Regions from separate parts of the Streptomyces sp. NPDC050147 genome, predicted to be linked through region 1. Evidence: riboswitches for the same ligand, from Rfam matches in the RefSeq annotation. Region 1 holds a riboswitch; the other holds the start of a gene.
What was found. A riboswitch is a leader RNA that binds a small molecule or an ion and turns the genes downstream of it on or off. The one in region 1 is predicted to bind S-adenosylmethionine.

Region 1 (3,396 bases):
TGCACACGCTCACCGCGCACGAGCAGTACGCGCCGCTCGAGATCGGCCCGTCGGTCGACGAGAACGGCGTCGAGCGCAAGGTGTCCGGTTCGCAGAAGCTCCGGGCCAAGCTCTCGAAGGGCTACTACGGGGAGGAAAGCCAGATCCCCAAGCCCACCACCGAGGAGTACAAGGAGATCACGAGCGGCCACGGCCACCACTGATCCTCTGACGCTCTGACCTCCCCGCTCTCGGCTTCGCCCGAGCGGGGGCCCATGGTCGCCACGGCGAGAGCCCCGTCCCATGCGTACCAGTGCATGGACGGGGCTCTTTGCCGTCCCCCGGGCTGGATAAGGTGTTCCTGTCCCATGCCTAGACGAACCCAGGAGCGGCAGATGAGCGCTGTGACCCCCGCAGGAGGCAACACCGCGGCGGCCCGTTCCTGGCCCGGTGTGCTGAACGGTCTCCTTGAAGGGCGCGACCAGAGCGCCGAGGACACGGCCTGGGCCATGGACCGCGTCATGCGGGGCGAGGCGACCGACGCGCAGATCGCGGGATTCGTGGTCGCGCTGCGGGCCAAGGGCGAGACCGTGGAGGAGATCTCCGGACTCGTCCACACGATGTACGAGCACGCCAACGTGATCGAGGTGCCGGGACAGACCGTCGACATCGTCGGCACCGGCGGTGACGGCGCCAAGACCGTCAACATCTCCACGATGTCCGCGATCGTGGCCGCCGGCGCGGGCGCGAAGGTCGTCAAGCACGGCAACCGCGCGGCCTCCAGCGCCTCGGGCGCCTCCGACGTCCTGGAGAAGCTCGGGGTGAACCTGGAGCTGCCGCTGAAGCGGGTCGTCGAGGTGGCCGAGGAAGCCGGGATCACCTTCTGCTTCGCCGTGAAGTTCCACCCGGCGCTGCGGCACGCGGGCGCGGCGCGCAGCCAGTTGGGTATCCGCACCGTCTTCAACGCCCTCGGTCCGCTCACCAACCCGGCCAAGGTGCGGGCCCAGGCGGTCGGCGTCGCCGATCCGCGGATGGCGCCGATCGTGGCGGGGGTCTTCGCCGAGCGCGGGAACTCCTCCCTCGTCTTCCGCGGCGACGACGGTCTCGACGAGCTGACGACCACATCGACCTCCCGGGTCTGGGTGGTGCGGGACGGAGCCGTGCGCGAGGAGGCCTTCGACCCGCGGGACGTGGGAATCGACCTCGTTCCCGTCGAGGCGCTGCGGGGCGCCGACGCGTCGTACAACGCCGAGGTGGCGCTGCGCCTCCTGGACGGGGAGAAGGGCCCTGTGCGGGACGCCGTCCTGCTCAACACGGCGGCGGCGCTGGTGGCCCTCTCGCCGGGCGAGGGCACCCTTGTGGAGCAGATCGGCGCCGGTATCGCGAAGGCGGCAGAGGCGATCGACTCCGGGGCCGCGAAGAAGACCCTGGAGCTGTGGGTGGCGGCCAGCAACAGGTGAGTGTGGTGCCCACCGCGGTCCGGATGCCGGACCGCGGTGGGCACCGAGAAGATCGTGTGGCAAGATGCTGCGCAGGTCATGAGTGACAGCGATTAGGCCCCGGCTCGCTGTCCGGCAACCCTCCGTCCGTGGCGGGGTGCCCCGGGTGAAGACCAGGCCGTACGCAGCAAGGCGTATGGCAAGCGCGGACCCCTGCGCACTCGATGAGTGGCGTACCCCTGGGGTCCTGGTCCTCAAGGGAGCAGTCTCGTGAGCAAGCGAATGCGATAGGGCTTCCCGGCCCCTTTCCCGCACCCCCTTTCTTCGTCACTGCGGCGCCGTACGGGCGCTCCCGCAGTGAACTCGCCTGCCTTCCCACGGGAGTTCGCCATGTCTGTCACCACCGCCGCCGCCGACCAGACCGTCTGTGCCGCCCCGCTGCCCGTCCTCGGCCGTGACGTCACCGTGCCGCTCGTCACCGGCGGCGAGGTGACCTACGCGGCGCTCGACTACGCGGCCAGCGCCCCCGCGCTCCAGCGGGTGTGGGACGACGTGGCCGCGTACGCGCCGTACTACGGCAGCGTGCACAGGGGCGCCGGGTACCTCTCGCAGCTCTCCACCGACCTCTTCGAGAACAGCCGGGCCACCGTCGCGGAGTTCCTCGGCTGCCGCGAGGACGACCAGGTCGTCTTCACGCGCTCGACCACCGATTCGCTGGGCCTGCTGGCCGCCGCGCTCCCCGCCGACTGCCAGGTCTTCGTCTTCGAGACCGAGCACCACGCCTCGCTGCTGCCCTGGCGCGACGCCCGTGTGACGTACCTGAACGCCCCGCGCACCGCCGACCAGGCCGTCGCCACCCTGGAGCGCGCCCTCGCCGACCGCGATCCCTACGGACCCGCCCTGGTCTGCGTGACCGGCGCGTCGAACGTCACCGGTGAGCTGTGGCCGGTCAAGGAGCTCGCCGCCGCCGCCCACGCGCACGGCGCCCGCATCGTCCTGGACGCGGCGCAGCTCGCGCCCCACCACCCGGTCTCCATCAGCGAGCTCGACGTCGACTGGGTCGCCTTCTCCGGCCACAAGCTGTACGCGCCCTTCGGCTCCGGCGTCCTCGCGGGCCGCTCCGACTGGCTGCGGGATGCCGAGCCCTACCTCGCGGGCGGCGGCGCCTCGCGGAAGGTCGCCCGGCGGGCGGACGGCGGCGTGGACGTCGAGTGGCACGACACCGCGGCGCGGCACGAGGCCGGCTCGCCGAACGTCATCGGCGTCTACTCGATCGCCTCGGCCTGCAAGGCGCTGACCGAGGCGGGCTTCGACGAGCTCGTCGCCCGCGAGCGCCGGCTCATCGCGAAGGTGCGCGAGGGCCTCGCCGAGGTGCCCGCCGTGAAGGTGCTCTCCCTCTTCGGCGACGACGCGCCGCGCGTCGGCGTCATCTCCTTCGTAGTCGACGGCTGGAACAGCTCGCACTTCGCCGCCGCGCTCTCCGCCGAGTACGGGATCGGCGTACGCGACGGTCTCTTCTGCGCCCACCCGCTGGTGCGCACCCTGCTCGGCAGCGACCCGCAGACCCAGGGGGAGTGCGGCGCCCCCGAGGCCGCGCCCGGCGAGAAGTCGCTGAACGCGATCCGCGTCAGCTTCGGCGCGGGCACCCCGGACGAGCACGTGGAGCGTTTCGTGCGCGCCGTCAAGGAACTGGTGGCCGACGGCGCGCGCTGGAACTACCGCACCGAGGACGGGCGTTGCGTGCCGGACAGCAACGCCGCCTGAGGCTTGGTCCGCCCCTTCAGGCGTGATCCCAGAACGATCATCCGCAGGGCGCGCTCGGTCGCGTCGGTGAGGAACTCACCGCCCCGGCCGAGCGCCTCGGTGAGCGAGACCGGCGCGGGCAGGATCGCGCTGTAGGCGTCCACACCCTCCGCCCGTACGTGGTGGGCGCCCTGGCCGATCGTGCCCGCGAGGACCAGTACGGGGCGGCCGAACC
Region 2 (3,396 bases), on a different contig from region 1:
ACTGGGCGGTGTCGCCGGTGTGGCTGATCCCCGGCCTGGTGTCGGCATTCGCGGCGGCGGGCGCCGCGGACGCACCGAGGGCTCCTGCCGCGAGGGCGGCCGTCACCATGGCCACGGCACCGACGCGTCGCGCGCTTCGCATTACCTCTCTGACCCACATAAGTGGGGAATGTAGACAAAATGCCCGGCTTGGGGCGGTTACGCCACGCGGCGGGCCGTGTACTCCGCGATGCCGCGCATCGGTGGGCGCTCCTCCGTGTCCACCGAATGGGTCCGCGGCTCGAACCCCTGCTCGCCCCGTTCGAACTGCGTGAGCTCGGGCCGTACGAGATGGCCGCGCGCGAGCCGCAACTGGGCCGTCCGGTAGATCGCCGCCGCCATCCGGCCGAGCGCCTGCCCGTCCTGGTGCCGGTGCTTGCGCACACCGACATCGACCTGCGCCAGCGCGTCGAGGCCCACGGTGTGCAGCGCGTCGACGAGCAGCCCCAGCTCCACCCCGTAGCCGACGGGGAACGGCAGCCGCTCCAGGAGGGACCTGCGCGCCGCGTACTCGCCGCCCAACGGCTGGACGAAGCCCGCCAGTTGGGGCCAGTGCATGTTGAGCAGCGGACGCGCCATCAACTCGGTGACCCGGCCGCCCTGCCCCGCGCTCTCTCCCAGGGGGCGGTCGTACATCGCCTTCACGAGGTCCACGTCGGGCTCGGTCAGCAGCGGGCCCACGATCCCGGTGACGAAGTCCGCCGAGAACTCCTTCAGGTCCGCGTCCACGAACGCGACGATGTCACCGCCGGTCACCAGGAGCGAGCGCCACATGACCTCGCCCTTGCCGGGCAGGGCCGGGATGCGCGGCAGGATCACGTCCCGGTGCACGACCCGCGCGCCCGCCTTCCGGGCGACCTCGGCCGTACGGTCGCGCGAACCGGAGTCGATCACCACGAGCTCGTCGACGAGCGAGGTCTTCTCCACCAGCTCGCGGCGTATCTCGGCGACGATCTCGCCGACCGTCCCCTCCTCGTCCAGCGCGGGCAGGACCACACTCACCGAGGCCCCCGACGCCCGCTTCGCGGCGACGAGTGCGCTGAGGGGACGGTCGGCAACGGACCAGGAACGCCTGGTCAGCCAGCGCTCGGCCTCTTCCAGCACGGGTGGCTCCTCCTGTGTGTGGCCTACATGTGATCCATCTCGCGGTTCGGACGACTATCTCAAGGGTCCAGGCCGTCGGTTACAGTCTTGAACAACGCCGATGACCATCGCATGCCGGGGTCGTCGCGCGACAAATGCCCCGGGCCCCTGAAGCCCGGGCGCCATACCGCTCATCCAGAGGGGCAGAGGGATACGGCCCGTTGAAGCCCCGGCAACCATCCCGCCGACCGCGCACGCGAGGTCTCGGTGGGGAAGGTGCCAATTCCGTCTCGCGGCGAGATGCGTCGCGGGGAAGATGAGGAGAAAGGGCCTCGCCTCCATGGCTGCGCAGACTGTCGAAACGATCGACACCACCCCCTCCACCTCGGCTGCTGACCGGGGATCCGTGGATCTCGGCCCCGCATCGGGCCTCTCCTGCCGCGAGTGCGGCGAGCTGTACGCCCTCGGCCCGATCTTCGCCTGCGAGGCCTGTTTCGGCCCGCTCGAAGTCGCGTACGACCTGCCGACCGGTGACCCCGAGGCGCTGAGGAAGCAGATCGAGTCCGGCCCCGACAACATCTGGCGCTACGCCCCGCTGCTGCCCGTCCCGGCGAACGTCGCAGAGAAGCCGAACATCAACCCCGGCTGGACCAAGCTCGTCAAGGCCGACAACCTCGCGCGTGAACTCGGCGTCGAGCAGGGCAAGCTGTTCGTCAAGGACGACTCCGGTAACCCGACGCACTCCTTCAAGGACCGCGTCGTCGCGCAGGCCATCGAGGCGGCGCGCGCGTTCGGCTTCACCACGCTCTCCTGCTCCTCCACCGGCAACCTCGCGGGCGCCGTCGGCGCCGCCGCGGCCCGCGCCGGCTTCCGCTCCTGCGTGTTCATCCCGCACGACCTGGAGCAGGGCAAGGTCGTCATGGCCGCGGTCTACGGCGGCGAACTCGTCGGCATCGAGGGCAACTACGACGACGTGAACCGCTTCTGCTCCGAGCTCATCGGTGACCCGCTGGGCGAGGGCTGGGGCTTCGTCAACGTGAACCTGCGGCCGTACTACGGCGAGGGCTCCAAGACCCTCGCGTACGAGATCTGCGAGCAGCTGGGGTGGGTCCTCCCCGACCAGCTGGTCATTCCGATCGCCTCGGGTTCGCAGCTCACGAAGATCGACAAGGGGCTGAAGGAGCTCATCGCGCTCGGCCTCGTGGAGGACAAGCCCTACAAGATCTTCGGCGCGCAGGCGGAAGGGTGCTCGCCGGTGTCCACCGCCTTCAAGGCCGGCCACGACGTCGTACGCCCCCAGAAGCCGAACACCATCGCCAAGTCGCTGGCCATCGGCAACCCCGCCGACGGGCCGTACGTCCTGGACATCGCGCGCCGCACGGGCGGCGCGGTGGAGGACGTGAACGACGAGCAGGTCGTGGACGCGATCAAGCTGCTCGCCCGGACCGAGGGGATCTTCGCGGAGACCGCCGGTGGTGTGACGGTGGGCGTCACGAAGAAGTTGCTTGAGGCGGGGCTCATCGACCCCGCCTTGACCACGGTGGTCCTGAACACGGGTGACGGTCTCAAGACGCTTGACGCTGTCGCTGAGACTTCGCAGGCCACCGCCACCATTCGCCCCAGCCTTGAGGCGTTCCGCGCCGCGGGGCTCGCCGGTTAACCGCCGTAGGGCCTGAGCCTTCTCTCCGCCTGCGGACCGTCGTGGCTGGTCGCGCAGTTCCCCGCGCCCCTGAAGGGGCCCCACGCACCCCGAGGTGAATCCATGAGCGTAAACGTCCGCATCCCCACCATTCTCCGCACCTACACCGGCGGTGAGTCCGAGGTCGCCGCCGAGGGGGCGACCCTCTCCGAGGTCATCGCCGACCTGGAGGCCAAGCACGCCGGTATCGCGGCGCGTGTCCTGGACGACCAGGGCAAGCTGCGGCGCTTCGTGAACGTCTACGTGAACGACGACGACGTCCGCTTCGAGCAGGGTCTTGAGACGGCCACGCCGGACGGTGCCGGGGTCTCGATCATCCCCGCCGTCGCGGGTGGCTGATCCTTTACAGAAACACCCTGCGTAATGGCGATTGCCCCCTCCGCGAGAGAAACGGAGGGGGCAATTCCATGTGGTTGAGCGCGGTACAGTTGGGAAGCGAGCTTCCCCGTTTGTGCCCAGCGCATATACGAAGTCGCCCTGAGGGCGACAAGAAGTAGCCAATGTGCACTGCCCATTTGCCCTTCCCGTGGCATTTGTCTGGCCCGACTTGCCCTGAACTCCGGCGAATTCTCCGC

Region 2: linked by a shared signal. The riboswitch ahead of thrC (threonine synthase) and the one ahead of AB0I94_RS00960 (aminotransferase class V-fold PLP-dependent enzyme) in region 1 are both predicted to bind S-adenosylmethionine.

Annotation. Positions count from the first base shown of each region.
Region 1 covers NZ_JBFALJ010000001.1:208,045-211,440, reverse strand. The annotation lists gene AB0I94_RS00970 (cytochrome bc complex cytochrome b subunit) at 1-203, shown strand, start outside; gene trpD (anthranilate phosphoribosyltransferase) at 375-1,439, shown strand; SAM riboswitch class IV at 1,514-1,630, shown strand; gene AB0I94_RS00960 (aminotransferase class V-fold PLP-dependent enzyme) at 1,809-3,182, shown strand; gene AB0I94_RS00955 (glycerate kinase) at 3,134-3,396, opposite strand, start outside.
Region 2 covers NZ_JBFALJ010000023.1:128,738-132,133, forward strand. The annotation lists gene AB0I94_RS30340 (hypothetical protein) at 1-142, opposite strand, end outside; gene AB0I94_RS30345 (glucosyl-3-phosphoglycerate synthase) at 199-1,143, opposite strand; SAM riboswitch class I at 1,311-1,445, shown strand; gene thrC (threonine synthase) at 1,439-2,782, shown strand; gene AB0I94_RS30355 (MoaD/ThiS family protein) at 2,885-3,160, shown strand.